DNA from 3 places in the Fictibacillus sp. S7 genome. Region 1 is predicted to be linked to each of the others. Evidence: riboswitches for the same ligand, from Rfam matches in the RefSeq annotation. Region 1 holds a riboswitch; each other region holds the start of a gene.
The links. Region 1 has a riboswitch for thiamine pyrophosphate ahead of thiC (phosphomethylpyrimidine synthase ThiC). Riboswitches for the same ligand answer to the same signal wherever they lie in the genome.
Positions count from the first base shown of each region.

Region 2: it holds a riboswitch for thiamine pyrophosphate, as region 1 does, so the genes downstream of both, thiD (bifunctional hydroxymethylpyrimidine kinase/phosphomethylpyrimidine kinase) here and thiC (phosphomethylpyrimidine synthase ThiC) in region 1, are expected to answer to the same signal.
Region 3: it holds a riboswitch for thiamine pyrophosphate, as region 1 does, so the genes downstream of both, thiT (energy-coupled thiamine transporter ThiT) here and thiC (phosphomethylpyrimidine synthase ThiC) in region 1, are expected to answer to the same signal.

Region 1 covers NZ_QJKL01000001.1:2,046,610-2,057,194, forward strand. The annotation lists gene thiC (phosphomethylpyrimidine synthase ThiC) at 1-1,059, opposite strand, end outside; TPP riboswitch at 1,197-1,307, opposite strand; gene DMO16_RS10455 (DinB family protein) at 1,749-2,204, opposite strand; gene DMO16_RS10460 (SDR family oxidoreductase) at 2,330-2,962, opposite strand; gene DMO16_RS10465 (hypothetical protein) at 3,192-3,413, shown strand; gene helD (RNA polymerase recycling motor HelD) at 3,491-5,827, opposite strand; gene DMO16_RS10475 (alkaline phosphatase) at 6,161-7,519, shown strand; gene DMO16_RS10480 (GNAT family N-acetyltransferase) at 7,565-8,098, opposite strand; gene DMO16_RS10485 (DUF3949 domain-containing protein) at 8,159-8,413, opposite strand; gene DMO16_RS10490 (hypothetical protein) at 8,562-8,750, shown strand; gene DMO16_RS10495 (serine/threonine protein kinase) at 8,756-9,577, shown strand; gene DMO16_RS10500 (hypothetical protein) at 9,672-9,923, shown strand; gene DMO16_RS10505 (diphthine--ammonia ligase) at 9,910-10,585, opposite strand, start outside.
Region 2 covers NZ_QJKL01000001.1:1,551,696-1,562,280, reverse strand. The annotation lists gene DMO16_RS07945 (YkvI family membrane protein) at 1-222, shown strand, start outside; gene DMO16_RS07940 (APC family permease) at 347-1,690, shown strand; gene DMO16_RS07935 (YecA family protein) at 1,889-2,830, opposite strand; gene DMO16_RS07930 (IDEAL domain-containing protein) at 2,974-3,204, opposite strand; gene DMO16_RS07925 (hypothetical protein) at 3,334-3,573, opposite strand; TPP riboswitch at 3,734-3,836, shown strand; gene thiD (bifunctional hydroxymethylpyrimidine kinase/phosphomethylpyrimidine kinase) at 3,919-4,725, shown strand; gene thiM (hydroxyethylthiazole kinase) at 4,722-5,552, shown strand; gene thiE (thiamine phosphate synthase) at 5,539-6,219, shown strand; gene DMO16_RS07905 (hypothetical protein) at 6,284-6,526, shown strand; gene DMO16_RS07900 (ArsR/SmtB family transcription factor) at 6,642-7,244, shown strand; gene DMO16_RS07895 (hypothetical protein) at 7,241-7,492, shown strand; gene clpP (ATP-dependent Clp endopeptidase proteolytic subunit ClpP) at 7,517-8,098, shown strand; gene DMO16_RS07885 (MDR family MFS transporter) at 8,216-9,739, shown strand; gene DMO16_RS07880 (MFS transporter) at 9,832-10,585, shown strand, end outside.
Region 3 covers NZ_QJKL01000001.1:1,223,808-1,234,392, reverse strand. The annotation lists gene pknB (Stk1 family PASTA domain-containing Ser/Thr kinase) at 1-102, shown strand, start outside; gene rsgA (ribosome small subunit-dependent GTPase A) at 95-988, shown strand; gene rpe (ribulose-phosphate 3-epimerase) at 990-1,637, shown strand; TPP riboswitch at 1,663-1,770, shown strand; gene thiT (energy-coupled thiamine transporter ThiT) at 1,845-2,417, shown strand; gene DMO16_RS06235 (thiamine diphosphokinase) at 2,414-3,055, shown strand; gene spoVM (stage V sporulation protein SpoVM) at 3,154-3,234, shown strand; gene rpmB (50S ribosomal protein L28) at 3,366-3,554, opposite strand; gene DMO16_RS06220 (Asp23/Gls24 family envelope stress response protein) at 3,788-4,150, shown strand; gene DMO16_RS06215 (DAK2 domain-containing protein) at 4,166-5,848, shown strand; gene sdaAB (L-serine ammonia-lyase, iron-sulfur-dependent subunit beta) at 5,938-6,600, shown strand; gene sdaAA (L-serine ammonia-lyase, iron-sulfur-dependent, subunit alpha) at 6,622-7,509, shown strand; gene recG (ATP-dependent DNA helicase RecG) at 7,506-9,548, shown strand; gene fapR (transcription factor FapR) at 9,697-10,275, shown strand; gene plsX (phosphate acyltransferase PlsX) at 10,272-10,585, shown strand, end outside.

The sequences.
Region 1 (10,585 bases):
ACCGTCACCAAGGGAGATGGAGATGTCATAGCGTTTGCAGATCTCACAAATTTCCTCAAAATGACTGTACAAGAAGTTTTCCTCATGGTGAGCCAGGCACCACTGGGCCAGGATGGAGCCGCCACGCGAAACGATGCCGGTCACCCGGTTGATGGTTAATGGAACATATCGGAGCAAAACCCCTGCATGAATAGTAAAGTAGTCCACCCCTTGTTCCGCCTGTTCAATTAACGTATCTTTGTACACCTCCCAGGATAAATCTTCAGCTATGCCATTCACTTTCTCAAGCGCTTGATAAATCGGGACTGTGCCAACAGGTACCGGTGAATTTCTTATAATCCATTCTCTGGTCGTATGGATGTCCTTTCCAGTGGACAAATCCATAATGGTATCCGCTCCCCAGTAAGTCGCCCAGGTCATTTTCTCAACTTCTTCTTCGATGGAGGAAGTTACTGCTGAATTGCCTATATTTGCGTTGATCTTCACGTGGAAATTCCGGCCGATAATCATGGGCTCTAACTCAGGATGGTTGATGTTTGCCGGAATAATCGCTCTTCCGGAAGCCACCTCATTGCGGACAAATTCTGACTCCAATCCTTCCCTGATGGCGATGAATTCCATTTCCGGCGTGATGATGCCTTTTTTTGCGTAATGCATCTGGGTTACATTTTTATTTTTTCGTGCACGCAGTGGTTGTTTTACAGCAACAGGGAAAGCATAGGCATTCCGTTCATTCTTTTCGTTATATCCATTGTCTTCGGGCTTCACATTACGTCCTTCATAATTTTCTGTATCATTTCTTTCCTGAATCCATGGTTTCCTTAAAACAGGAAGTCCTTTTTCAACATCCGATGTATAAAGCGGATCGGTATAGGGTCCGCTTGTGTCATAAAGAAGCACCGGCGGATTCTCCTCTTTCCCTCCAGAAACGCGGGTGGTACTCAGATTGACCTTTCTCATGGGCACCTTGATATCGGCACGAGTTCCCTCCTGATAGATCTTCTCACTGTTAGGGAATTGCGATTTCAATGAAACCTTTTTTTCGTTCTGTACTGTCATGCCACTTCCTCCTCTTGTTAAAAGTCGGAGCTACACGCAGCGGGGAATGGCGAAGCAACGGGTAAAATAAAAAAGCCGGGTTCTAATGAATAGAACCCGACAGGATAGACAAAGAAACATACATACAAATACACCGTTATCTTCGACTCCTACTTTCCTACGCTGGTATAACCCAGATCAGGTTCAAAGGGTCAAAGGGATCGTTCTCCCCTCTCTCAGCCCGGCTACGGGCTCCCCTAGCAGAAAATATATTTTATTTTCCATGTTATCATAGCTTCTATTCAACTTTCACGCAATCCGCCTTTTGTCACAGGCTGATGTACACCTTTTTCTCTTAAATCATAAAAATGTCGCAGAACATGGTTTAATTTGACGAAAAAAGAGGAAGGGACAGAGTAGAAGAACTATACATTACAAATAAAGGCAGGGAGAATGCATGCTAAAACATACAGAGGTTGTTTTGTTTATGAAAGAAATCGCTACGCTCACTGGCGAATATATACGTTGCAGAGATCATCTATTAAAAGAAAAAATTAAAGATGATATCGATTTTTTACATTCAGTCATTCACTCCTGACTTAACGTTTTGTGGTGGATGACTTTACATAAAACTTAAAACCTCTGTAACTTTCTGCCTTTTGCGTGTATATAAATAACCCGGAGAACATGAACAGGTTCTCCGGGTTATTTTAGTTCTGTGTGCGTTCGAGCAATAGTTTCATGGAATGCAGCTGGCCCAAATGGTTGGACTCATGGAAAAGAGACATAGCGGCCAATTCCCGGAACGTTTCCAACCCAAGGAACGGATTTTCCAGCTTTTGCTCAAGGGCTTCTTCTGGAATTTCCTTGATGCGGAGAAGCTGTTTCTCAAGCTCGGGAGTCAATTCCTCGAGGGACGGAACATCTCCTTGCCAGTCAGACGGCTTTGAGCCTTTGCCAAACCATTCGACATATTTCCCGGGCAAAGCAAAAGCTTTACCAAATAAAAACTGTTCGGTAACGGTTAACACGTGCCCGATGTGCCAGTGTATCGTGTTGTTATACCCTTGTGGCTGAATATCAACCAGTTCAGGTGAAATCTTGCTGATGCTTCTTACGAAAAATCCTCTTGTCATTTCGAATTGTCTGTAAAGTTCTTGGTTCATTTCTTTTATTCTCCTTTCAAAAACCTTCTTTCCCTACACTAACAGAAAACACCTTCAAAATGCAGTGCAGAAGGTCTCAAATGAAAAAAGCATGCCCTGAAGAGCATGCCTTTTCCATTCTTTATTTATAGGGATTTAAGGGCATCGGCTACTGGCTGGTCTCCTTCAAGGATTTCAAAAATCTTATGATTGGCATTCTCCAGGTCCAGCGACTGAACCATGACTTTCGCCACATCTGCCCGGGAGATGCTTCCCTGGCCCAGCTGCTCACCAATTTTTATTTTCCCATTTCCTTCGTCATTGGTCAGGGCGCCAGGCCTCACGATGGTATAGTGAAGCCTGCTGGATTCCAGCCGGTCGTCTGCTTCACCCTTCATCCTCAAATAATGCTGGAGTTCTTCCGGGCCTTTTTCAGGACTTCCGGCACCCATACTGCTTAGCATGATAAACCGCTTCACCTGCTGCTTTTCCGCTTCTTCCATCAGCTTGATGGCCCCGTCCCGGTCAACCGCCATAGTTTTATCCGGACCTGTTTTGGAACCTGAGCCTGCCGCAAATATGATCGCATCACACCCTCTGATCGCATCTGAAAGATCCCCTTCCAGATCGGCCAGCCTGGTTTCTGCTCCCAGCTTTTCGAGTTCTGAGGCCTGTTCTTTTTTTCGTATGATCGCCTTTGCTTCATGTCCTGCTCTGGCCAACTCCTGCAGAATCAGCCTGCCGGTTGTTCCGTTTGCTCCTGCAACTGCTACTATCATTTTTCAAAACTCCCTTCTACTCTAGCTATAACCTTTTCATACCCTCTTAAACCTTTTCCTAGTCTGCTTTTGTCTTCTCATCTCTGCGTTATGCTCAGTTGCATAATAACTGAATTTTCGCCATAAAAAGATAAATTGTTACAATTAAATTTCTTTTTGCCTGTACAGGAGTAAAATGCTAAAATTGTGGTATTACCCTTATATAAACCAATACGGAGGTGGTCCCGTCATGGTTTCGTTAGTCAATCACGTTTGCCGGCAGCGTTCCTGGTCAGTTGGACAAAAAGAGATACAAGGAAAAGAATACGAATCGGTGGTAGGCGCCTTACAGAATTGTCACGAAAATGAAGCAGTTGTTTGCAGAGTTAATGATGATTCCGTTTGCGTAACCAGCAAAGAGGATATTCAGGAGTTAGAGGAAATTGGCTATAAAGTCCTAGCCGCCAATTAACACACCCATTCGGGTGTGTTTTTTTTTGCAAAATAACAGAAGCTTGCCATTTCGGCAAGCTTCGACAAACTGATCATTTAGTTTTCAGCATGAAAGGTATCCTCAGGAATTCGTTCAAAAAACGGCGAAAGGTCTCCTTTGGCGAAAAGATGTAATTCATGCATAGCACGGGTGCAAACGGTATAAAACAATTTTCGTTCGCTTTCTTTTCCATACACTTCGTTTGACGCGTCATAAACAAGAACAGCATCAAACTCAATCCCTTTGGCGAGATAGGACGGGATGATCAGTGTTCCTTGCTTAAACGAGGACGATTCTTTCAGCATCAATTCTACCTCTACCTGTTCCTTCAATGCTTCATAGGCCTCTTTGCACTCCTGTTCGGTTTTGCAAATGACGGCAATCGTTTTAACCTTCTCGTTTTGAAGATGCGCAATCGTATCTGCAACTGAGCGGGAATGGTCTTTAGAAGCGGAAAATTGCTTCAGTACCGGCTTTTCTCCATCCCTGTTGAATGGAACCACCTTATCCGGTTCATCCAGCAGTTCTCTTGTAAACTCTACAATCTGCCTTGTTGACCGGTAGCTTCTGGTCAGAATAATCTGCTCTGTATTCTCCCTGCCAAAACGGTCGTACAGCATTTGAAAAGCGTCTCCTGTGGAATGCGCATAGATGGATTGGTTTAAATCCCCCAGTACTGTCATTTTGCTCCGCGGAAACAGCCGTTGTATGAAGGCAAACTGAAACGGTGAATAATCCTGGGCTTCATCAATGAATACATGTCTTACAGCAGTATTAGTCTGAAAACCTTCCATCCGTTCTTTTAAATATAAAAATGGAGTAGCATCTTCATAATACAATTCTCCCTGGGCAAGAGTTTTTGCAGTAAGCAGGCATATTTGTTTCCATCTGGAGGGGACTTCTGCAGGTGAAACCAATCCATCCTCTTTGAACAACGCCATATAGAGTGCTTTTAAATTAATGAAAGTTAAAGCTTTAATCCTTTTCTTCAGCGGCTTAAATGCTCTTGATACGACATAAGCCGATAACAGCTTTTGCTCTCTTTCAAAATCGTTGAATGTATTTTCTGAGTACTGCTTTTTCTTTTGCAGTTTTTGATACAGCTTTACGTATACATCCTTTTCGAGCAGCTGTATTTTTTCCTCTACCCACGGTTCATTTCTTTCGGCTTTTTCGAATTTGCGCACCTCACGGACCAGCCATTCGGATACAAGTTTCATCCGGTTCGGAATCGAGACCGATCGAGCGTAGGAATAAAACTTTTCTTTAATCTCCTCAGCCGGGATGAGTACTTTCCCCCTGAATTTGATCGGTTCGAAGATTATTCCCTCTTTACGAAGACGAGAAATGAGCTTTTCAATCATATCCATAAAGTCCAGAGACGCTTTGTATTGGATACTGGCCAGCCTTGTCTGATCCTGTGGACCCTCTCCAGCTGTCAGCACCGCTTCCATTTGTTCGAGCGGATCCTCAAGGTGAAAGGAGCTTCCCAAATGATGGTGAATATACTGCTGAAACGTCGTTTGCATCATATTTTCCTCACCGAGCTCAGGAAGGACATTGGATACATAACTGTTAAATACGTTGTTTGGAGAAAAAAGAACAATTTGGTTGGCTGTCAGCGTTTCTCTGTAACGGTATAGCAGGTAGGCCACACGCTGAAGGGCGGCGGAGGTTTTTCCGCATCCCGCAGCACCCTGGACGATCAACAGGGACCCCTTCGTGTTTCGAATAATCTGGTTCTGCTCTTTCTGAATGGTCGCCACAATACTTTTCATCTGCGGGTTCGCCTGACGGCTCAATACTTCCTGAAGCAATTCATCACCAATGGTTACACCCGTATCAAACATGCTTTTGATGATAGCGTTTCGAATGATATATTGGCGCTTAAGCTCCATCTCACCTGAAATAACACCGCCAGGAGCTTCGTATTCCGCCTTGCCCAGAGAATAGTCATAATACAGGCTTGAAATGGGCGCCCGCCAGTCATATACCAAAAATTGATCCTTTTCTTCATCATAAAAAGAGGCAATGCCAAGGTAAATCGGCTGAGAATCGGAATCACTCTTCTCTTTAAAGTCGATTCTTCCAAAGTAGGGAGAATCACTCAAGCGCACCAGGCTTTTCATTTGATCTTCTGCATTTTTGTGGCTGCGTTCAAGTTCTGAAAGCAATTCCGCCTGCTGTTTAATGCTCGCCGCAGTCTCGATCGCTTCATCGGCATCTTCTAAATTGACGGTCACGTCTTCCCAGAAGTTTTTCCGGATGTCAACCACGTCTACTTTTTTACCGCCGAGATGTGCCTCCAGCCTCCGGATCTTATGAGCAGCCTTCTCAACAACGGAATTCACACGCTCTTGCTCTGTCTGCCATTCTTTTTCCCACTGGTTCATGGCCCCTCTCCTTTATCTAAAAATTTTTTCGTATATCACTTGACAACAGATCAGCTTACATAGTATAATAAATTTGGATAGTTATAATATTATTTAAACTCGTAAGCCACAACCTTTATTTTAGCACAGTTATCATAAACAAAGCAACCTTTTATTTACATATAAACCCCAGAGCCGAAGCCTGTTCGGCTCTTTTTTTATGTCCTCTTTTTCACTCCATTTTGTCCCTCTAGTACATTCTATGCAATACCTATGGTCCATTGAGGGAACTCTTAAGGATGGCATATACTTAAATTGACAGATAAATATAAAATTTTACAGGAGGGAACGACATTGAATAAGGACCGCTTTAAAAAATGGCTTCCTATTGCCCTTAGTACCGCCGTCGGGCTCGGAGCCGTTTCCATGTCGATGCATGGCGATGCAAAGAACCTCACCAAGAAAGAACCTAAAATAAAGAATGTTATTTTCATGATCGGGGACGGGATGGGCCCTTCGGCCACCACAGCATTACGGTATTGGAAAGATGATCCAGATACAATGGAAATGGAAAAAACCGCTTTTGACCGTTATTTCGTTGGAAAACAAATGACCTATGCTGATGATCCCGATGAGAATATCACTGACTCTGCTTCCGCCGCCACAGCAATGTCCACCGGAGAAAAAACATACAATGCCGCCATTGCCGTGGACAAAAATCAAAAGGAATTAAAAACAGTGCTTGAGGCTGCCAAAGCCCGAGGAAAATCTACCGGGCTTGTTGCCACTTCTGAGCTCGCTCACGCCACCCCTGCTTCTTTCGGCGCACACGATCCAAACCGTAAGAACATGAATGAGATTGCCAACGATTATTTCGATGAAAAAATCAGCCATAAGCATAAGGTCGATGTCCTTCTCGGAGGTGGCTCATCCAATTTTATTCGCAATGACAGAAACCTGGTGAATGAATTTAAGAATGCAGGATACAGCTATGTGACCACAAAGGATCAATTGCTCCGCAACAAAAACGAGCAAGTACTGGGACTGTTTGCAAAAGGCGGAATGCCGAAAATGATTGACCGTAATCATGACCTGCCCTCACTCAAGAACATGACGACCTCCGCCATTAAACAGCTTGATAAAGACAAAGATGGTTTCTTCCTCATGGTGGAAGGAAGCCAGATTGACTGGGGAGAACACGACAATGATATCGTCAGCACCATGAGCGAGATGCAGGACTTTGAAAAGGCGTTCCAGGCTGCGGTTCAGTTCGCAAAAAAAGACAAGCATACTCTTGTCGTGGCTACAGCAGACCATGCGACAGGCGGAATATCGGTCGGGGCCAACGGAAAATATAACTGGTTCACTGAGCCGATCAAAGCGTTCAAGCGTACTCCCGATTTTCTCTCAGAAACCATTGCTTCCGGAGCAGATGTTGAAGCAACACTCGGAAAGTATGTCGACCTCAGCCTGACACCGGAAGAAATCAACAGTGTAAAGGAAGCGGCTAAATCAAAAGATGTAACAAAAATCGACGCCACCATCGAGAAAATTGCCGACCTTCGTTCCAATACCGGATGGACAACGACCGGCCATACCGGCGAGGATGTGAACGTATATGCATACGGACCAGGCAAAGAAAAGTTTGCGGGATTAATCAACAACACAGACCAGGCGAAAAAGGTCTTCAAGATTGTTCACACCGGGAAATAACCAGAAAAAAAGCAACCAACGGGAGTTCCCGAAGGTTGCTTTTTCTTATTTTTTCGGTTTGTCATAGATGTTAAATCCGGTATCACTTGTACCTCTATATGTAAAACCTGCTTCACGGTAAAACGTATTCAAGCTCTCATTTGTGGCAATACAGTCTAAACGAATCACGTTTTTCCCTTCAAAAACAATTCCTTCTGTCACCCAGTTAAGAATTTCTTTCCCTAGGTTCTTCCCCGCAACACTCCGGTCAATGGCGAGGCGATGCAGATAAATGGCCTCCGGCTGTTCATTACCCCATAGTTGGATATCCCATTCTCTGGCACTTAGCGGAAGCATCACCACTCCGGCAATCCTGCCGGCTTTTTTAAAAACAAATACATCTCCGTCTGCAATGGATTGGGCCATTCCGTGGACATCTTTGCCTTCAAGCAGCTCACTCCATTGAGATGATCCTTTGCTTTGAAGCCATTGAGCGGTCCGAACAAGGAGCCCCATAATTTCATCGGTCTCTGCTGCAATAGCCTGAGATGCAACTACATCCTTACTTACTTCTCGTTTAACAATGGTAAAAGTACCCAAGCTGATCCTCCTCTGTTCTTCTCTCTTATTAAAACTATCAAGGATCTGCTCCAAAGACAACTACTGCGACTTTCCGTGTTTTACTTTATATATCAAGCGTGCGACAAGAGCCGATGGAAGATTGAAAAGGTTGCCTTGTACGTGATAATGAAGCTGTTGTTCCTGAACCGGCATCGCGTCATACATCTCTTGCTGATTCAGTACGGTGCTTTTGCTTCTTTCCTTCAAGCCGGTAATATAAGCATACTGTACAGGAATCATGACTAAGAAATATAAAAGGGCGATGCCTCCGAAAAAGTAGTAAACCGTTATCATATTTCTTCCTCCTTTACCATATTATAACATTCATGACTGAAACCCGCTTTCTTTTTCCTTCCCTTCTATGGATTGCCTGTTTTCGATTTTGGTCAAAATGAAACTAAATGCACAAGAACACGTATAGTTAAAAAAGGAGTTGATCGATATGATTAAAAAATTATTGAAATCCATACTCGGAAGCAGCCACAGACGATACAGCAGCAGTGATCACCGCAGACATTCCTACCGAAAATACAGCAGCAGCAGCGGCTACAAAAAGCATCATTACGGAAAAAGCCACGGCCACTCCTACTACAAAGGGAAGCGTCGAAAAAGCGGATTCTTCAGCAGCTAAAGAACATGAATTTTCATTGGGCAAAAACAATTTACCGGTTCATCATAGACCGGCCGCTCCGTAAAGGATCTCTCCTATTTGAGCGGTATACCATTAAAGAGATACTCGGTATGGGAAGTTACGGTATTACGTACCGTGCGATCGACTACATGACCGGTAACCACGTGGCAATAAAGCAACTTCGAAGAACGAAATCCTGGACCGAGGATGGAAAAAAATCCTTTGAGAAGGAAAAGCAAATTCTTCAGCAGCTTTCCTTATCAGAAGTTCCTGCTGTTCATCACCCATCCCTGAATGAACAAGACCGGTTCCTTGTTATGGATTATGTGCCTGGGAAAAATTTTGAGGATTTGATTTTTGCAGAAGGTATGGTTTACTCAGAACAGGATGCGATGGCCATTTTTACTCAAGTAATGAAAATCGTTCAAAAGATCCATGAAAAAGGCATCGTTCACCGAGATCTCCGGATTCCCAATATTATCTCTTCTGGCGGCAGGCTGCATATCATCGATTTCGGTCTTGCCTGCAAACTTTCCGCCGAGGGTCAGGACAAACCAACAGAACAGCATCGGAACCTCATGCGGGAGGTATCGGTAACAAGTGACTTTTATGCACTCGGCCACTTCCTTCTTTTTCTTCTGTACTCAGGTTATGAACCTCAATCGAAAAAGGAAAACAGCTGGGAGGAAGAGCTTTCTTTATCCCAGGAAGTCCACGGAATGCTGAGGCGCCTGCTGCAAATCGATGAAAGCTTCATTTCTGCAGAAGAAATTATTGCGCATATACAGTCGATCAGTGACCGCAGAGAGACAACCAAAATCATGTAAAAAAGAGAACTGGCTTTCAGTTCTCTTTTTGTGTTTCACTCTTTTTTTGGATAATGAATAAATTACGTTAAAGTCTGATTACGGAGGATTTATTATGTATCTTTTTCAACGGCAAATTCATGATCACTCAATCGGACGTGTTGTATCCGTCCCAGCTGTACCAGCTGTGCCTGCCGTACCGGCGGTCCCTTTCACTCCCGCTCCCCATCCACCCGTTCCGTTAGCATTTGGTTCCCCCTACTCTCTTCCTTACTATTCATCTCCCTATCACTTATCCTACTCTGTATCCTATCCCTTTTCTTCTTATCCCTACTACTCTTATCCCGGCTGGTTTATTCCTTATTAACACGCTCTTCTAGCAATGTGAGCTCCATACGTTTTGTTGTTTCCAGTTCCACAATATCGCCTTTTTCTACCGGAACCTGAAACCTGAACAGAGGGCCATCATACACAAAGGTGTGGTACTCCCCCGCTTCACCCATCGGACAGATACCTGTTTCCTGAATCCCATTCAAGAACGACGCATCCACTTCTCTTCCCAGCCATTTTTCATCAAGCCGGCTGTTTGAAATCCGGATCACCTTTGCTTTGTATCCTGAGTCAACAAAAACCTTTAAGGCCGCAGCTGCATCTTCCTTTTCCATCCAAAGTGGATATGATGACATGAGTCCTGCCTGTTGAGCCACGTTTTCTCCCCACTCTCTATGCTCGTCCAGATACAGATCGCCAAACGCCACCCCTTCCAGTTCATATTTATTTTTCAAAGATTTCAAGGTTGATAGGAAATCCAACGTATACGTATCAAACGAACAAGAGATCCATTCAAGCGGGATGCCGGTTGCTTCTGCCTGGGCCTGGATAAGCTCTGTTCTTTCACCATGCCCAAATGTCCGTCCAATCTCTTTTGGAAGGGTCGTGATCAGGCAAGCTACCTGATCTCCTTGTTTAATCAGCTGATCAAGCACCATGCAGGCGTCCTTTCCTCCGCTCCACGAGAGCGCCCATCGT
Region 2 (10,585 bases), 490 kb from region 1:
GAAATCTTCACTACGCTGATTGGAAACCTGTTCGGGCTTGTCGCTCCTTTGAAAAAATCATTCAAGCTTTCATCCAATTTCATTTTGCTGTTGTTAATGAGTGGGGGGTACTTAATCAGTTTGTTTGGCTATTCTTCACTTCTTCACTATCTTTATCCGTTGTTTGGATTGGTTGGGCTCGCTTATATGCTGGTGATTACGTTAAAAAAGGATTTTAAATAAAGAGATTTTTTTGAATAGAATTACTATTTTTGGTTATAGTGACAGGACTTAAACGCTGTGATAAAGTTTTAAAAAAGAAAGTCCTTCTAGAGTAGACAAAAATAGTTTGGGAGTGGACAGCAGCGTGAATACAGAAGCAGATCTGAAAAAAGATATCGGCCTTTCCGTAGCGATGTCTATTGTTATTGGTACAGTAATCGGTTCCGGGATCTTCATGAAACCGGGAAAAGTCATTGAATATGCAGGAGGATCAAGCATGGCACTCCTGGCCTGGCTGCTCGGTGGACTTATCACTCTGGCAGGAGGCCTGACCATTGCTGAAGTAGCCACGCAGATTCCAAAGACAGGCGGACTGTATGTTTATTTGGAAGAGGTGTATGGAAAGATTTGGGGCTATCTGAGCGGCTGGATGCAAACGGTGATTTACGGTCCCGCCATCATAGGAGGTCTCGGTCTATATTTTGGCTCTTTGCTTGCCCACTTGTTTGGATGGAACGATAAAACAGGACCGTGGATTGGTATTATTACGGTTGTTTTCCTAGCTGTGGTCAACAGCTTTGGCACTAAGTATGGTGGCATTGTACAAAACATAGCAACGATCGGAAAATTGCTCCCGATCGTGTTAATCGTTGTGTTTGGCATTTGGAAGGGAAATGAACAGGTTTTGAATGCAGGAAGCGGCTTTACAGGAGAAATCAGCATGGGAGCGGCCATTCTGGCAACATTGTTTGCTTATGATGGGTGGCTGATGGTCGGGTTTGTCGCTGGTGAAATGAAAAATCCTGCTAAAATACTACCTAAAGCGATCATTGGCGGGATTCTTTTTGTAACAGTCGCTTATCTGCTGGTAAATGTGGCCATGCTTCATGTACTACCAGCAAGCCGTATTGTTGAATTGGGAGAGAATTCAGCCGGAACTGCCGCTTCCCTATTGTTCGGTGAGATGGGCGGAAAATTGATTGCTGTGGGTATTGCTGTTTCCATTTTCGGTTGTTTGAACGGAAAGATCTTAACGTTTCCGCGTGTAACCTACGCAATGGCACTTCGCAAGCAGCTGCCGGCATCCCGCCTCTTTGCTTCTGTTTCTGAAAAATTTGGAACACCGATTCCGGCTACCGGGCTGCAGGTGGTTTTAGCTGTTGGCCTCATGCTGGTATCGAATCCGGATTACCTGTCCGCCATGGCGATATTTGCCATTTATATTTTTTATATATTTGCGTTTTTTGCTTTGTTTGTTTTGAGAAAACGAAACAAAGGGAAGAAAAGGTCATACAGTGTACCTCTGTTTCCAATCGTTCCGGCGTTTGCCATCATCGGCGCCAGTTATATTGTGATAGCTACGATAATTGATAATCCTGCTGACAGCCTAACGGCAATTGCTGTCACACTGGCAGGATTGCCCTTGTACTGGTACCTTAACAAAAGAAACCAGACGGAACACGAACCGCAACTGCAAAAGAAAGCGTAATATATTCCCGTAAAAAGCTCTGCTGATTTTCAGCAGAGCTTTTTCATTAGGTGCAAAAATTGAAACAGTCAACCAGCAAAAAAACCGAAAATATTAAGACCCTTTTTTGGCTAATCTCTCTGTAATATACGTTCAACGATTTGCGAAAGAAAAACAAACCAGCAGAAAGTTAAAAGAACCTGCCATTGGCAGGTTCTCTTATTGAATGATATTTTTCAGCTGCCGATATTTGGCGGATAGACTGGATGCTGAAATATCATAATAGGCAGCTGTTTCAGCCTGTGATGTGCCTTCTTCCAAAAGATGCTTGCTGACAAAATAATGCAGTGCTGCAGCGAAAAGCTGTTCTTTTCGAACGGTCAGCTTTTGGCTGTTGTTCCATTGATCCCAAAGGGGAATGGCCTTTTCATAAATTTCGGAAGAAGCTGTGTTTTTCAGTAGAGCTAAAACCGAATCATTGACCGGAACAGCAGACTTGTTGGACAAAAGAATGTGAAGAACATTTGGAAAATCGTCCTTCATTGTTAATTGTTCAGACTGAATGGTTTGCAGTTTCTCTGATAGATCGGAAGCGGAAACCGGAATTTTTGCATAATCAATGTAAAATTCTTGATGTTCCCCTGTAGCGATCAGCGAACCTGCAACAAGTAATTCCACTTCAGGAAGGGATTCTGAATGGATTTCAACCGTATGTTCCTGATGAGTGAAATAATCTCTCAGCTTATAAACGTTCCGGTTTAGCTGTTCCTGAACGGTATACAGTGAAGGGGTGGTGTTCTTCCATTCTTTCACTACTTCGTAGACCTGACGCTCTTCTTTTTCTTTTTGTTCCATAAGGTACAGTTCTACGGGTGTTTTACCGTCCTGAACCGCTGAATGAAAAATGAGCCAGCATACCATCAAGTTTGCGTATGTTTCCACCTGCTCATTATCAACATTAAATTGTTGGATAAAATTCCGTGTTTTTTTTTCCATGTCTTCATGAAAGTTGTCAAAAGCAAACTTTGCCAGCCCTTCCAGGTGACGGCTGATTTCAACCATTTGTTTCATCTTTGTTGTTGTCAGCGACCGTTGACAGCAATGTTTATATTTTTTCCCGCTTCCGCAAGGACAAGGATCGTTTCGTCTTACTTTACTCATGTTACCCTCCGTACATACTTCTCATGTTGTAAATAATCACCTTGTAAATACTAGCATAAACGCATGATAATGCAACTTTTTGCACTGCCGCACAACTGGGAGAGGGCAAAAAAAAAGAAATCAAACCAAAAAGGTTTGATTTCTTACCCCAGGAAGCGAAGGTATTCATCGGTCAATTTCATGAAACTTGCTTCATCTCGTTTCTCAAGGGCTTCATCTATTTTTTCTTTATAACGTTTAATTTGATGGGCGTGCAAGGACTCATCAAGGATCATCTGAGCAACCATATTAAAAGCGAACGGTTCATTTTTCTTCTGAAGTTTGTATTTCACAAGATCGTTCATATCTTTATTATACGACGTATTATCTTTCATGCTCTATTCCTCCTTGAATATTTTTGCAAAAGCTTGGGTGATTAAAGCTAATGCTTTAGTGGGTTTTTACTAGTATACTTATCCTATGAGATAATAGCAACTATTTAATTCTGAAAATTTAGATTTATTTTATTCGTTTTCCAGATTTAAATCAGCCAGCACCTCGTCAACAGAGTGGAAAGTTTTACTTTCCAGCTGCTCACCGCCTTCCATGTCAAAAACTCGCATTTCATAAACTTCTTCTGTAGGGTTATATTTGACTTCGACTGGATTGGTGTAATTTCTTGAGAAGGTTTCTTCTGACTGAGCGTGACTATAAACATCTTCTGGGTTGTTTTTTAAATTTTGCAGTTTCTCTCTTATATTCATAATTTCTCTCCCTCCAGAGTTTCTATCGGGTGTTGTATAAAATATGCCCGTAACTCGCTCTTTTTAAACGCTGTTCACTAACTTTTCGACATATTTCATATTTCCAATTTGACGCTTTTAAATTTGTCCGATACGATAGAGGGTAAATAATATTTATAGTACTAACCACTAGGGGAGCTTATGGAAGCTGAGAAAAGAGTGAACTTTGACCCTTTGAACCTGATACGGATCATACCGTCGTAGGGAAGTGGCTTAAACCGACGACCAGCTGAATGATGATGTTTAAGCCGCCTTCTTTTTGAGGGCGGCTTTTTATATGAAGTAAAGAAAAAAGGAGTTTTTCTAATGTCCAATACACCAAAAGCATTAACGATAGCAGGATCGGATTCTGGGGGAGGAGCGGGTATACAGGCCGACTTGAAAACTTTTCAAGAATTAGGCGCATATGGCATGTCAGTTATTACCGCTGTCACCGCACAAAATACCAAGGGTGTCCAAAATATCCATGCTATACCGGTTGAAATGGTGGTAGACCAACTGAAAAGTATTGCAGACGACCTCAGGCCAGAAGCGCTGAAGACAGGCATGCTTTTCAGTGCCGAAATTATTGAGGCGGTATCCTCACTTATTCAGGAATATAAATGGACCAACGTGGTAGTTGATCCGGTGATGATCGCGAAGGGAGGGGCAGAACTGCTTAAGAAGGATGCAATTGAAGCTCTAAAGAAACACCTTCTTCCAATCGCAGATATACTGACTCCAAACATTCCAGAAGCCGAGCAACTGACCGGAAGAAAGATTGAGGACAAACAGGGCAGAGAAGACGCAGCCAAGTTTCTGCATGGTTTGGGAGCAAAGCAAATCGTCATCAAGGGCGGTCACCTTCCCCATGAAAATGAACCAGTGGATCTGTATTATGATGGGGAACAATTGATTGAATTTGAAGGGAAACGCATTGAAACATCACAAACCCATGGAACAGGCTGTACATTTGCTGCTGCAATAACAGCCGAACTGGCTGTTGGAAAATCTCCGATTGAAGCCGTTGAAACCGCCAAAGCCTTTATACAGGAAGCCATCAGCGTACCCCTTCATCTGGGAAGCGGCCATGGACCGACCAACCACTGGGCCTACAGGAGGAAATACCAATGACAAAATTACCAAATCTTTTAAAAGATATTCGCTTGAAAAAACCGCTGATTCATCATATGACCAATCAAGTAACAATGAATTTCCTGGCTAATGGAATTCTCGCTGCAGGAGGAAGCCCAATGATGGCCCACCATTATGAAGAAGCTGAAGAAGCTGTAATGGCTGCCGATGCTCTTATATTGAATATCGGAACGGTTGAGCCGGATTTGGTGAAAGGGATGATCCTAGCCGGGAAAAAAGCCAAATCCAGTGAAATTCCGGTTGTACTTGATCCGGTCGGTGCGGGATTATCATCGTTAAGAAAAACGGCTGTTTCAGAAATTATTGATGAAGTCTCTCCAAATGTGATCTGCGGCAATGCGGCAGAGATCGCCTTTTTAAGTGGAGAACAATGGAGTGGAAAAGGCGTAGACGGGAGCCTGGCAGAGGACAGTTCGGAACTGGCCCGCTTTGCGGCCAATCAGTTGAATTGCTTGGTATCGATTACAGGCAAAGAGGATATCTTGAGTGATGGGGCAGAAACCATGGTAATAAGAGGAGGGCATGAGATGCTTTCCTATGTGACGGGGACGGGCTGCCTCTCCACCTCTTTGATCGGGTTGTTTCTAGCCAAATCGGTAACGACTGATTTGACTTCATTCGAACGGATGGCCGGAGCGCTTACTTACCTGGGTCTTTGTGCTGAACGTGCGGTTTCCGCTGCGCGCGGGCCTGGGAGTTTTCAAACGGCTTTTTTGGATGAGCTATATCTATTAAGTGCTGAAGAACTTGACGAGACAGGAAGATGGGAAACGGTTCACGGAGGGAAGAGCAATGAACAAAGCTGAGCTTCAAGATCGTATGAAGGTATATTTTATTATGGGAAGCACTAATTGTTCAGCAGATGCCGAAGAAGTTCTGGAGAAGGCGCTCATTGGTGGAGCAACAATTTTCCAATTCCGTGAAAAAGGGGAGGGTTGTCTGGAAGGAAACGACCGGATAGAACTTGCCATGGCCCTTCAACAAATATGCGGCCGATTTAACGTTCCATTTATCATTAACGATGATATTCATTTAATGAAGAAGTTGAATGCAGACGGACTGCATGTCGGACAGGAAGACGGAGATCTCGAGGAAATCCGTAACGCCGTTCCGGGAAAACTATTGGGTGTTTCGGTCCACAATCTGAATGAAGCGCGGCTTGCGCTTGAAATTGGTGCCGATTACCTCGGAGTCGGTCCGGTTTATCCGACAGGAACAAAAACGGATACAAGGCCGGTGATGGGGTATTCGGTGATTCGTGAGCTTCGGGACAATGGAATAGATGCCCCTATCGTCGGAATTGGCGGTATCAATAAGGACAACGCATCAGGAGTCGTTCAGGCAGGCGCAGATGGGGTAGCTGTAATAACGGCCATCAGTAACCATCTAAAACCTGCGGAAGCTGCTGGGGAACTTCTAAAAGCGGTAGAGAATGCCAAACAGAATAACTCTTTAAACAAAATTATCAAATAGGAAGGGCACTGTTTTCATGCGTGTTCCGTACAATAAATCGACGATGCATGAAAGAGGTGTCTCTATGAAAAAACGGAGCAAAGCCTGGTCATATGCAGAGATGGTGCTTTTACTGTTGAGCTTTTTAAGTGCACTCTGGAATGGCATTTATGTAAACAGCCCTTCCGTCCTTTTTGCCATCCTCGCTGTTGTTTTTTTGTTCAGGGCAGTGGAACGTTATTATTTTAAACTGAAAATAGAATTCTATTTTAATTCAGGCATGGTGCTGGTTTTTATTATTCTGGCGGCTCTGCCGTTCATCAATTGACAGAAGCCTTTCGCTTCTGTTTTTTTTTGTTTAAAACTTGAAAGGTTTGACAAAAATAAGCCTAACGTAATAAAATAATTTTACGTAATACATTTATTTTAAGTGAGGTGAAGCTGTGAACCAGAAGGCCCGAATAGAAGAAACGTATTTGGTCACATTGCCGGAGCAAGCTGCAGCCCTTTTGCATCCCATTCGTTCGGAGATTGTAGCTGCCTTGAAAGTCCCCGCTTCAGCCACCGAAATTGCCAAAATGCTAAACGAAACACCGCAAAAAATAAATTATCACTTGAAAGCACTTGAAAAAGTAGGGCTGGTGCAAAAGGTGGGCACAAGGAATGTCAGAAATTTGGTAGAAGTACTATATCAGGCAGTGGCAAAAACCCTGATTTTGTCTGAATCACTTGGCTTGTCACCGGAGACTTCACAAAAGTTGCAGGATCAGCATGCCCTGGCTCATGTATTATCATTGACTGAAGCAATAAAAAAAGATGCCCTGCAGCTCATGGAACAGGCAGAAAAAGCACAAATTCCAAGTGCCGTTCTTCAGGCTTCCGTCAGTTTATGCGGAGAAAAACAGCGGAATGAATTCATGAACGAATATTTCTCACTGCTTCATCAGTTAATTGAAAAATATCAATCAGGAGAAAAGGAAAACGGCGAGGAGTACCAGGTGTCTATTGCTATTTATCCAAAACCTGAAGGAGGAAAACAGGGATGAGCGACGTGAAGAAGCAGACTTCTCTTGTATGGGAAAAGAACCGGAAACAAAAACTGCGGGATGAAAAAGTGATCAACCTTCATGAAAGAAAAAATGAGCAAGAAGAGAAGAACAGGGAAGAGCTGCGAACGGAAATCATGATTGAAACAGAGGGAAAAATGCCATCAAAGGTTGTCTACATTACATCCGGATTTGGAAAAATCGCTGCTGGCAGCACGGGATCTTCGCCGTACTGCATGGCAGCGTAAGAAACGTACAGGAGGAAAAAGGTCATGAACTTAGTGCCAATGGTTGTTGAAACCACGAACAGAGGCGAACGCTCGTATGATATTTATTCAAGGCTTTTAAAAGATCGAATTGTCATTATTGGCAGCCCAATTGATGACAATGTTGCCAATTCTGTAGTCGCTCAGCTGCTATTTCTGGCAGCAGAAGATCCCGAAAAAGATATATCCATCTATATTAACTCTCCTGGGGGATCTGTTACTGCTGGTTTGGCGATTTATGACACGATGCAATTTATTAAACCAGACGTGTCAACGATATGTATCGGGATGGCGGCATCCATGGGCGCTATCCTGCTGATCGCCGGAGCAGAAGGAAAACGGTATGCGTTGCCGAATGCAGAAGTCATGATTCACCAGCCGATGGGCGGGACAGAAGGTCAGGCGGCAGACATGATTATCCACGCCAAACGAATTATTCAAACGCGGGAGATTTTAAATAAAATTATCTCCGACCGCTCAGGTCAGCCGATGGAACGGGTGGAAAAGGATACAGACAGAGACTTCTTTATGACAGCGCAGCAAGCACTGGACTACGGCATTATTAACAAAGTGATTGAAAAACTATAGGTGTAACGGAAAGAGCTCATAAGCTCTTTCTTTTTTATTTCACCCTGGCAGGTATTGCCCTATCCAAAGAGAAAAGAATAGAGCTGTCCATTAATTAATGACAAGGAGAAAGAATGTATGGTGAATCAACAAAGAAGCAAAAAGTTTGTCGTCGCGGGCCTTTTGCTGGGAATTTTGATGTCAGCCATGGATAATACCATTGTGGCTACGGCGATTGGAACGATTGTTGCGGAATTAGGGGATTTTGAGAAATTTATCTGGGTAACTTCCGCATACATGATTGCTTCTGTGGCAAGCATGCTGATTTTTGGAAAGCTGTCTGATATGTATGGCAGGAAAAAGTTTTATATTACCGGACTGGCTCTTTTTATTCTCGGATCGGTTCTTTGCGGGATCGCAGACACCATGACACAGCTGAGTCTTTACCGGGCGATTCAGGGAGTTGGAGGCGGCGCGCTGATGCCGATTGCCTTCACCATTATTTTTGATATTTTTCCTGTTGAACAGCGTGGAAAGATGACCGGGCTGTTTGGAGCGGTCTTTGGCATGTCCAGTGTTTTTGGTCCGCTTCTTGGTGCGTATTTGACAGATTATCTGGACTGGCGCTGGATTTTCTATGTGAATTTACCGCTTGGACTTCTATCCCTCTTTTTCATTATCAAGTTCTATTTTGAATCTCTGGAACACCGTGAACAGAAAATTGATTATCTTGGTGCGGTTTTGCTCGTTTCTTCGCTTGTCAGTCTGATGTTTGCCTTGGAATTTGGCGGAAAGGAGTATGCCTGGGATTCGGCGCTAATTCTTTCCCTGCTGGCCGGGTTTGCCGTTCTTTTCGTTCTGTTTATTCTGGCTGAACGCCGGGCGGCTGATCCAATTGTTTCCCTGGCCCTTTTTAAAAAGAGGCTCTTTCTCTCCAGCCAGGCGATCGCTTTCTTCTATGGTTCTGTGTTTATTTTGGCAACGATGTATATTCCTATTTATATTCAAGGTGTTTTTGGCGGGTCAGCGACGAATGCCGGTCTGATATTGATGCCCATGATGATCGGGGTGGTAGTGGGAAGCCAGACCGGAGGACGAACGGTGATCCGCTCTTCCTATCGCAAGGTCATGATGTTCTCGGGTGTTATTTTTCTGATTGGCGTTTATTTGCTCAGTACGATGGATCCGGGCACTTCAAGAATGCTGGTTACGCTGTATATGGTGCTTGCCGGAATCGGAGTGGGCTTTTCCTTTCCTGTGCTCAGCATGGCTTCGGTTCATAAGCTGGACGCCAGACAGAGAGGCTCCGCCAATTCCCAGAATGCATTTTTCCGCCTCATCGGCATGACGCTGGGCATCACGATTTTTGGAACCATTCAAAACAATTTGTTAAGTGATCGGCTGAAGGATGCCCTGCCTCAATTTGGTCAGTTTCAAAAGTCAGTGGACTCAAGGGCGTTATTGCAGCCGGAAGTGCGGAAACAAATCCCGCCTGAGGTTTTGGACAAGATGACGGATGTTTTGGCAAACTCTATTGCCGACACGTTTAGCTATTCGCTGATTTGTGTTGTTGCTGCGCTGCTGTTTATCTTTTTTATGGGGCAGGCCCGCGTCAAGGAATCGGATGAATCAATGAGTAACGGAAGAGTATCAGAGGGGTAACCTCTGATACTTTTTTACTGTTAAAAAGGAGTAAACCATGCTAATATTTTACAATATAAATAGTTTACAGAAAGAAGGAAGAAAGAATGGCTATGGCTTCCGTTAAAAAAGAAGCTTCCGCAACGGAAACGATTTACAAGGTTTTATTTGCGATTAGTTTTGTCCATTTACTGAATGATGCGATGCAATCGGTGATTCCAGCCATTTTTCCGATACTGGAACAGTCTATGAATCTGTCGTTTGCACAGCTCGGATGGATCGCGTTTACACTAAATATGACCTCATCCATTATGCAGCCCGTTGTCGGGTGGTACACCGATAAAAAAACATCACCTTTTTTGCTTCCACTGGGCATGGCTTGCAGTCTGGCTGGGATGGTGGGGATTGCTTTTTCCAGCCATTTTTCATACATACTGCTCTCCGTTGTTTTTATCGGACTTGGTTCTGCAGTATTTCACCCGGAGGGGTCACGAGTGGCCTATATGGCAGCAGGAAAACGGAGGGGGCTTGCCCAATCCATTTATCAGGTGGGAGGGAATACCGGTCAATCGCTGGCACCGGTTATGACCGCGCTGGTTTTTGTACCGTTTGGCCAATTTGGCGCCATCTGGTTTACGTTGGTAGCTGCTTTGGCGATCGCAGTGCTCATTTTTGTGTCTGGCTGGTACCGTTCAAGGCTGGTTGCTTTTCCGCGTGTTGCCAACAAAAACAGAAAGAAGGCGGCGAACCCCAAACGAAAGAATCAAATTACGTTTGCTGTGTGCCTTCTTGTTTTTCTTGTCTTCGCACGTTCCTGGTATGTATCGGGTATTTCTAATTTTTACCAGTTCTATTTGATTAAAAACT
Region 3 (10,585 bases), 820 kb from region 1:
GCGTCCTATACGGTATATTTAAACGGAAAAGAGCAAGCAGCCAAAACGTTTAACTATAAAGATGCAAAGGAAGGAAATTTCAAAGGAGAGAATAATGAATAATAAGACTGAAGGAAGAATTATAAAATCAGTCGCTGGTTTTTATTATGTGCTTTTCAATGACGAGGTCTTTCAATGCAGAGGACGGGGGAATTTCAGAAAGAAAAAAATTACTCCTGTGGTGGGGGACTGGGTTGTGTTTGAATCTACCAACCCTACGGATGGCTATATACTCGATGTGAAAGAGAGAAAGAATGAATTGAACCGGCCGCCCATCTCGAATGTCGATCAGGCTATTTTAGTGTTTTCTGCAGTGCGGCCGGAATTTTCTACAGCGTTGCTCGACCGTTTTCTTGTCCACATCGAGGATAATGGCATACAGCCGGTTATATGCATTACAAAGATGGATTTGATCGAGAGTAACGAGTACCAGCAGGAAATTGAAAATTATATCACAGCCTACCGCAAGCTGGGATATGATGTCCTTCCAACCTCTGCCATGTCGCTCGCTGGAATGGAAGCGATCAAACCCATTTTTAAAGGCAAAACCAGTGTGTTTGCCGGACAGTCGGGAGTTGGAAAGTCGTCTCTATTGAATGCACTGATGCCCGAGCTTATGCTGGAGACCAATGATATTTCCGACCATTTGGGCAGGGGAAAGCATACGACCAGGCATGTAGAACTCCTTCCATATGGTGAAGGACTGATTGCCGATACACCGGGATTCAGTTCGCTGGATTTTGTTGAAATTGAAACCGAAGAGCTCTCTTATAATTTTCCGGAGATGAAAGAAAGAGTATCGGATTGCAAGTTTCGGGGCTGCACACACAGCTCGGAGCCGAAATGTGCGGTAAAAGAAGCCGTGGAAGAAGGGGAGATTCCCCGCTTCCGCTATGACCATTACTTGGAATTTTTACAGGAAATCAAGGAACAAAAACGGAGGTACTAACATGATAAAAGTTGCGCCATCCATACTGTCCGCTGACTTTTCGAAGCTGGGCGAAGAAGTCAGGGCAGCTGATGAGAGCGGGGCCGATTACATCCATATAGATGTGATGGACGGTCATTTCGTACCAAACATTACGATGGGCCCGCTTGTGGTAAACGCGATTCGCCCGTTGACAGATCTGACATTTGATGTCCATTTGATGATTGAAAATCCGGATCAATATATTCCTAATTTTGCAGAGGCAGGAGCCGACATCATTACGGTTCATGTAGAAGCGTGCCCGCATCTGCACCGGACCATCCAGCTGATTAAAGAGCATGGAAAAAAAGCGGGGGTTGTACTGAACCCTGCCACTCCGATCGATACGATTAAGCATGTTCTTCCTGAATTGGACCTTGTTTTAATCATGTCGGTCAATCCGGGCTTTGGAGGACAGTCTTTTATCCAAGAATCTTTATCAAAAATCAAGGAACTCAGAACCCTGATCGACGAAAAGGGTCTTGATGTCGAGATCGAGGTTGACGGGGGCGTAAATGCAGAAACCGCACGCCTTTGTGAAAAAGCGGGAGCGACTGTCCTTGTTGCGGGATCGGCCATTTATGGGAAAAAGGACATAAAAGGTGCAATTCAGGCCATTCGTGGTGTATAATAGATGGGTATAAAGAACTGAGAGAAGTAACCACAGGGGGAGTCCCATAAAGGGGCTGAGAGGGGAGTAAGTTCCCGACCCTTAGAACCTGAAGCAAGATCATGCTTGCGTAGGAATGTGGAGTCGCTGTTGTTTCATTAAAAAGCAACCGTCATTCACATGCCGGTTGCTTTTTTCTTTTCTTAACTATGTTAGGGGGAGAACAATATGACAAAACGGATTGGGTTTTTAACCGAAATCGCAATGATGTCCGCACTGGCCATCATTTTAAGCTTTGTACAATTTAAAGGGATTTGGGCCTATGGGGGATCGGTTTCTCTGGAAATGCTGCCGATTTTTCTAATGGCGTTCCGCAGAGGAGTATCCGGGGGGGTCGCCACAGGCCTGATCGTAGGAATGGTCAAAATGCTGATTGACGGAACAGCGGGCATTCATCCGGCTTCCTTGATTCTTGATTATCCGCTGGCCTTTTTGCTTGCTGGTTTTGCAGGAGTTTTCAGAGTCAATGCCGTATCTTCGCCAAAAAGAAGAATGTCAGCCATTGTGGCTGGAATCTTGTTTGGAAGCGTGCTCCGTCTTGCTTCTCACGTGGTTTCAGGTGTCATTTTCTTTGCAGCATACGCTCCGAAAGGAATGAATCCTTTTGTGTATTCAGTAATCTATAATGTTTCCTACATGATTCCGGTTGCTCTTATCACCATTGTGGCGTTCCTTTTCTTAACGAAAACCGCGCCTCGCCTTCTTCATCACACGGGCCGCGGAGTAACACAGGCAGCATGAATATCATCATTGTAGCAGGAGGTCCGGAAGAGAAGCATCCGGACTTTTCTTGTTTTCCTGTAAATGACTCCGTCTGGGTAGGAGTTGATCGTGGGGTGTACCATCTGCTGAAAAAAGGCATCAAGCCTCATTATGCCTTTGGTGATTTTGACTCACTGGACAGCAGGGAAAGGGAATGGATGTCCTCTTATGAACTCCCGGTATTTGAATATGACAGCGAAAAGGACAAAACCGACCTGGAACTGGCCCTCGAATGGGCGGTTGACGAACAGCCGGAAGGAATCATATTGCTTGGCGCGACTGGCGGCAGGCTCGATCATGAACTGGCCAATATCCAGCTTCTGCTTTTGGGCCTTGAACAGAGTGTGCCGATCGAGATCCGCGACAGTCAAAATTCAATCAGCCTGAAAGCACCCGGGACATATGAGGCCGTGAATGAACCGGAGTACCCCTATCATTCCTTTCTTCCCTTTAACGGGCCGGTGAATGGCCTCTCGCTTTCCGGATTTAAATACCCATTGAAACAGCAATATTTGCCAATGGGTTCCACCCTTTGCATATCCAATGAGCTTGTAAATAAAAATGGTACTTATTCCTTCTCTGGCGGCATATTAATGTTCATAAAGAGCCATGATTAAATTAATCTTTAACGGCAGGCCGCATGGTACTATTTTTTATATGATGAATATATTTACAAGGAATGTCTTATTTTTTAAGGGCCTGGAGGAGGGGTATGATGAAATTTTACACCATTAAACTGCCTAGGTTTTTAGGAGGATTTGTACGTGCGGTTTTAGGTTCGTTTAGAAAAGGATAAAAGAGGACGACCGGCACCTTATTTTATGTACAACATCTATTAAAAAAGGAAAGGCACCCTGTCAAAGAGGGTGCCTTTCCTTTTTTTTTGCAAAATAAAAAACAACGGGGAACCCGTTGTTTTATGAGCATTTACACACGTTCGATTTTTCCGGATTTAAGGGCACGTGCAGAAACATATACACGTTTCGGCTTGCCGTCAACCAAAATGCGGACTTTTTGAACGTTAACTCCCCAGCTCTTTTTGGTTTTGTTCAAGGCGTGTGAACGCTTGTTTCCTGTTTTAGGGCCTTTTCCAGTAACGTAGCATTTGCGTGACATATTGTGTACCTCCTTTATAACAGTAAAACTGTATCATATCAGTCGTATGTTAAATACTAACCTATAGTAGCATGACCACTAAAGAAAAGCAACAAATGAATTTATGCATTTCAAGTAAAAATGCTTGACATAACTTTGATGCTGTTGTCAAATGGAGATGTCCTTTTAAAAAACATAGTTATATAGTAAAATGAGGGTTAGCCATAATTGATTCATAAAAAGGGGGATTCATCGTGTCCATTGAAATGAAGAACAAATACGGCCAGATTGACATTTCTACGGAAGTCATCGCAACCATTGCTGGAGGAGCCGCAATTGACTGTTACGGAATTATTGGCATGGCGTCAAGAAAGCAGCTGAAGGATGGCATTACCGAGCTTTTAGGGCGTGACAACTTCTCTCGGGGAATTGTGGTTCGACAGGAAGAAGAAGAAGTACATATTGATATGTACATTATCGTAAGCTACGGAACGAAGATTTCAGAAGTAGCCCATAATGTTCAAACCAAAGTGAAGTATACACTTGATCAAATGCTGGGTCTGTCTGTGGATTCGGTTAACATCTTTGTTCAAGGTGTCAGGGTTACAACCCCTTAGTTAGGAGGAAAGTTTGTGTCTTTAACAGTTTTAGACGGTAAAAAGTTTGCGGCCATGGTTGCACTCGGTGCCGCAAACTTATCAAAAAATGCAGCAATGATTGATGCACTTAATGTCTTTCCTGTTCCAGATGGAGATACAGGGACCAATATGAACCTTACCATCACTTCCGGGGCAAAAGAAGTTCAGCAAAATACCAGCGCCGATATCGGAAAGGTTGCTCAAGTCTTTTCACGCGGCCTGCTGATGGGAGCAAGAGGCAACTCTGGGGTAATACTATCCCAGCTTTTCCGTGGTTTTTCAAAATCAATCGAAGGGAAGGCAAAGATTACTTCGGTTGACTTTGCAAAAGCATTTGAGAACGGAGTGGAAACAGCATACAAAGCTGTGATGAAACCGATCGAAGGAACCATTTTGACAGTGGCGAAAGACGCGGCCAGGCGAGCCGTAAAGTCAGCAAAGAAAAATGATGATCTTCTTCTCGTCATGTATGAGATTGTTGAAGAAGCCAAAGTTTCTCTTGATCGCACACCTGATTTGCTTCCTGTACTGAAGGAAGTAGGGGTGGTGGACTCCGGCGGACAGGGGCTTCTGACGGTGTATGAAGGATTTCTTTCTGCCCTTGAAGGAAAGGAACTGTCTGAAATTTCCCCGCAGGCACCTTCCATGAAGGATATGGTCAATGCCGAGCATCATAAAGCTCAGCTCCATATGAAGACCGAAGATATTCATTACGGATACTGCACCGAATTTATGGTGAGATTCGAAGATGATAAAATAAAAAAAGCACCATTCAGTGAAGAGGAATTTCGAAACGAGCTGAATCGGCACGGCGACTCATTGCTTGTTGTTGCTGATGAGGAGCTCGTGAAGGTTCATATTCATACCGAACAGCCTGGAGACATGCTGTCACTGGCACAGCGCTTCGGAAGCCTGATTAACATAAAAATTGAAAACATGAGAGAACAGCATTCAGCCATCCTGGAATCCGACCGGGCGATGCACGAACCGGCCGCCAGCCCGGCCGCCAAAAGCGAGAAAAAGGAATATGGAATCGTAACGGTTGCCATGGGAAGCGGAATTAAAGAGCTCTTTACTTCGCTTGGAGCAGGTTATGTCATTGAAGGCGGACAGACCATGAACCCGAGTACGGAAGACATCGTGAAAGCCATTGAGGTAGTGAACGCAGAGAAGGTCATCGTTCTTCCGAATAACGGCAATATTGTCATGGCCGCCGAACAGGCAGCCACGGTCGCCGACCAGGATGTTGCCATTGTCCGCTCGAAAAACGTTCCTCAGGGAATGGCCGCCTTGCTTGCTTTCAACCCGGCAGTAAATCTGGAGGAAAACCAGGGCAGGATGACAGAGGCACTGAACCATGTAACATCCGGACAATTGACCCATGCTGTCAGGGACACATCCATTGACGGAATAGAGATCAAAAAAGGTGATTTTATGGGAATTATGAACGGAAAAATCGTGGCTTCCATGCCTGATCAAACAGAAGCTCTTCATCAGCTCATCAAAGAAATGGTTGATGAGGATTCAGAGATTCTTACGTTGATCACCGGAGAAGATGCAACTGAGGAAGAAACAAAATCACTGGTACAGTACATTGAAGAAACATACCCCTCTGTTGAAGTGGAAGTTCATCTCGGAAATCAGCCTATTTATCCGTATATTATCTCGGTTGAGTAAGAAAGATGTTCTCTTCATTATTGTTCAGATATGATACAGTAATGAAGGGAATATTTTTATGTGTAATATTCTTTTTCGGAGGGACAAAGATGAAGTACAAAAGTGTTTTTGATATTATTGGTCCTGTAATGATAGGACCTTCAAGCTCTCATACAGCGGGTGCCGCACGAATCGGAAGAGTAGCCCGCGACTTGTTCGGACGGAAACCGGACTATGCGCATATTTCTTTTTATGGATCGTTCGCCAAAACATACCGGGGTCATGGAACCGATGTTGCGATCGTGGGAGGCATCCTGGATTTTGATACTTTTGACACTCGGATTGTGGATGCGCTTTCATTGGCGAAGGAGCAGAACATTGAGATCAAAATGACGGAAGAAGATGCGATTACCGATCACCCGAATACAGCCAGGATTGTTCTCGGAGATGAGCATGGTAAAATTGAGCTGGTTGGAATTTCGATCGGCGGTGGAAAAATAGAAATAACAGAACTGAATGGATTCGATCTGCAGCTGAGCGGTGAACACCCCGCCCTTCTTATTGTCCATAATGACCGTTATGGCGCCATTGCAGGTGTGGCAAATGTTCTGGCCAAGCATCAGATCAATATTGGACATATGCGTGTCTCGCGAAAGGAAAAGGGGCAGGAAGCGCTAATGATTATTGAAGTGGACCAGAACGTGCATCAAGTACTTGTTGAAGAGATCGAAGCTCTTCCCATTGTTCAGCAAGTAGTAAAAATAAACGAGTAACCTTGAAAGGAAGAACGTCGTATGTTTCGAAATGTAGCCGAGTTAGTGGAACTTGCCGAAGCGAAAAACTGCAAAATCTCGGATATTATGATAGAACAGGAAATGGAAATTACGGGACGGACAAAAGATGAAATCATCAGTCAGATGGACCGTAATCTTAAAGTGATGGAGGAAGCAGTAGAGCGGGGTATCACCCAGGATGTTAAATCACACTCCGGTTTGACAGGGGGAGATGCTCTTCTCCTTCAAAACTATATGAAAAGCGGTAAAAGCCTGTCCGGTGAATTTATGCTCGATGCTGTAAGTAAAGCCATTGCCACCAATGAAGTGAATGCGGCGATGGGAACCATCTGCGCCACTCCAACTGCAGGCTCGGCAGGTGTCGTGCCAGGAGTACTTTTTGCCTTAAAGGAAAAATTAAATCCTACAAGAGAACAGATGGTTGCCTTTTTGTTTGCATCAGGAGCCTTTGGTTTTGTAGTAGCCAACAATGCCTCCATTTCAGGAGCAGCCGGGGGCTGTCAGGCGGAAGTAGGTTCTGCCACAGGTATGGCCGCTGCCGCGGTTGTTGAACTGGCAGGGGGCACGCCTTCCCAGTCGGCTGACGCCATGGCCATTGCCTTAAAGAACATGCTTGGTCTTGTTTGCGATCCCGTGGCCGGACTTGTGGAAGTTCCTTGTGTGAAGCGTAACGCAATGGGTGCAAGCAATGCGATTGTTGCAGCGGATATGGCACTCGCCGGAATAAAAAGCAGAATTCCCTGCGACGAAGTGATTGATGCCATGTATAAAATTGGACAAACCATGCCCACGGCCTTAAAAGAAACGGCACAAGGAGGGCTGGCGGCTACACCAACAGGCAGGGAGCTTGAAGCTAAGATTTTTGGTATAGCCCTTAACAAAAAATGAATCTGAATCAGCTGAACGTAACAGAAGTCAGCGGAATCGGGGAGAGCAAGCGTGAGGTTTTGCAGGAGCTCGGCATCGTCTCAGTTATGGACCTGCTTGAATACTTGCCGTTCCGTTATGATAATCACCAGCTTAAGGATCTGGCGGACGTTAAACATGAAGAAAGAGCGACCATTGAAGGGAAGGTTCACAGTGAACCTTCTCTCCGTTATTTTCCAAGGAAAAAATCAAAACTGAGTATCCGTGTGCTGATCGGCCGTTATTTGATCACAGCGGTCTTTTTTAATCAGCCATATTTAAAAAAACAGCTGACACCGGGCCAGACGGTAACACTTACGGGAAAATGGGATGCTCATAAAATGACGTTGACGGTGAATGACATCAAGTTTGGTATACAGCCTCAGGACGAAAGCATTGATCCGGTGTATCCGGTAAAAGGAGAAATGAGCGTCAAACAGGTTAGAAGGCTCATTAAAATGGGATTCAGCCAATATGGCGATCAAGTGGAAGAAGTGCTGCCGGCATCCACACGGGAAGCCTACAAATTGTGGGCGCGGGGCAAAGCACTGTATAGCCTCCATTTTCCGCAAACTTTTGAACATCTAAAGCAGGCAAGAAGACGGATGGTGTATGAGGAATTTCTGCTTTTTCAGCTGAAGATGCAAATGTTCCGAAAGATTAACAGGGAACAATCTGCCGGAGAAACTTTGCATTTCAAGGAGGAAGATGTGCAGAAGTTTATCTCCTCTTTACCCTTTCCGCTGACAGGAGCTCAAGGCAGGGTAACCCAGGAAATACTGAACGACATGTCCTCTCCCTATAGAATGAACCGGCTGTTGCAAGGAGATGTGGGCTCCGGGAAAACAGTTGTGGCAGCAATCGCACTGTATGCAGCTATAGCATCGGGCACACAGGGAGCACTGATGGTGCCGACCGAGATACTGGCCGAACAACATTTTCAATCCCTCGGTGAGTTGCTTGGCCCCCATGATCTGACCGTTGAAATGCTGACCAGCTCGGTAAAAGGCAAAAGAAGAGCGGATATCCTCTCAAGACTTGCTTCAGGAGAGGTTGATGTGTTAATCGGCACTCATGCATTGATACAGGATGAAGTGGAATTTTTGAAGCTGGGATTGGTAATTACTGATGAACAGCACCGGTTTGGAGTCAAACAGCGCCGGGTGCTGCGGGAAAAGGGACAAAGCCCCGATGTCCTGTTCATGACGGCTACCCCGATTCCCAGAACATTGGCCATTTCCGTGTTCGGAGATATGGATGTATCGGTCATTGATGAAATGCCTGCCGGCAGAAAAGCCATTGAAACGTATTGGGCAAAACACCACATGCTGGACCGTGTGCTTGGGTTTGTACAAAAAGAGCTCGATGAGGGGAGACAGGCTTATGTCATTTGCCCTTTAATCGAGGAATCGGACAAACTGGATGTTCAAAATGCCATCGATGTACATGCCCAGCTGCAGCAGTATTTTCAACAATATAACGTCGGCTTAATGCACGGAAGGCTTCACTCATCGGAAAAAGAAGAAGTGATGAGGGAATTTGCGGAGAATCGCTGCCATGTGCTCGTATCCACAACAGTGGTGGAAGTAGGGGTTAATGTACCCAATGCGACCATTATGGTCATCTATGACGCGGAGCGTTTTGGCCTCTCGCAGCTTCATCAGCTCAGGGGCAGGGTAGGGCGTGGGAGCGACCAATCCTACTGCATACTGATTGCTGACCCGAAATCGGAAGAAGGAAAAGAAAGAATGAGAATCATGACGGAAACATCCGATGGCTTTGTTTTATCAGAAAAGGACCTTGAACTTCGGGGGCCAGGCGATTTTTTCGGAAACAAACAAAGCGGGCTTCCTGATTTCAAAATTGCCGATATCGTTCATGATTACCGGGTGCTTGAAGTGGCGAGAAACGATGCTTCCAAGCTCGTAAACTCCAATGCTTTCTATACAGAGGAAACCTATGCACCGCTAAGGGATTATCTGAAACAGACCGGAGCCTTTTCTTCCGAACGCCTGGACTGACCCGCTTTTGCGCAAGGAAGCTAGCGGCTTCCCTTTTATCCTTTCTTGAAATGGTATAGCTGCTATTATATACTACTATTAGTACCAGCTCTTAAAAAATGGATAGCCGTGCTGATGCTCAACTGGCATATCTGGATGGTGTGGATACATGAAGAGAACAAAAAAGGAAAGACAGGCATTGCTGAAAAGCACAATTGAGGCTACGCCCTTCATAACTGATGAAGAACTGGCCGAAAAATTCCTGGTCAGTGTGCAGACGATCCGGCTGGACCGGTTGGAACTTTCCATTCCCGAACTCAGGGAACGGATAAAAAATGTAGCGCAGCAGCAGCTTGATACGGTCAAAGCGCTTCCGCTGGAAGAAGTGATTGGGGAAATTATTGATCTTCAGCTGGATGAAGCGGCCATTTCCATATTGGATATTAAAAGTGAACATGTGTTTTCCCGAACAAAAATAGCGAGGGGGCACCATCTTTTTGCGCAGGCGAATTCGCTCGCTGTAGCGATCATCAATGATGAACTGGCGCTCACCTCAAAAGCCAATATCCGTTTTACCCGGCAGGTAAAAGAAGGGGAACGGGTGGTGGCAAAAGCGAAAGTAAACAGAATAGAAGGCTACCGTACTACGGTTGAGGTTACGAGCTACGTAGAAAAGGAAGCGGTCTTCTCCGGTCAATTCATTATGTTCCGTTCGACTGGAGAAGGAAAGGAAGGAAGTGCAACATGAGAATTGCGATCGATGCAATGGGCGGAGACAATGCTCCTGAAGCTCAAGTGAAGGGAGCATTAAAGGCACTCTCTGCATTTGAGGATTTGAACATTGTTTTAATTGGGGATGAAAATAAAATCTCACCCTATCTGACTTCTTCAGATAGGGTGGAGGTCATGCATACCGAGGAGAAAATTGGAAGCGATGAAGAGCCGGTTCGTGCCGTGCGAAAGAAAAAGAATTCTTCCATGGTTCTCGCCGCCAAAGAAGTGAAGGAGGGGCGGGCAGATGCCTGCATTTCAGCGGGAAATACGGGGGCGCTTATGGC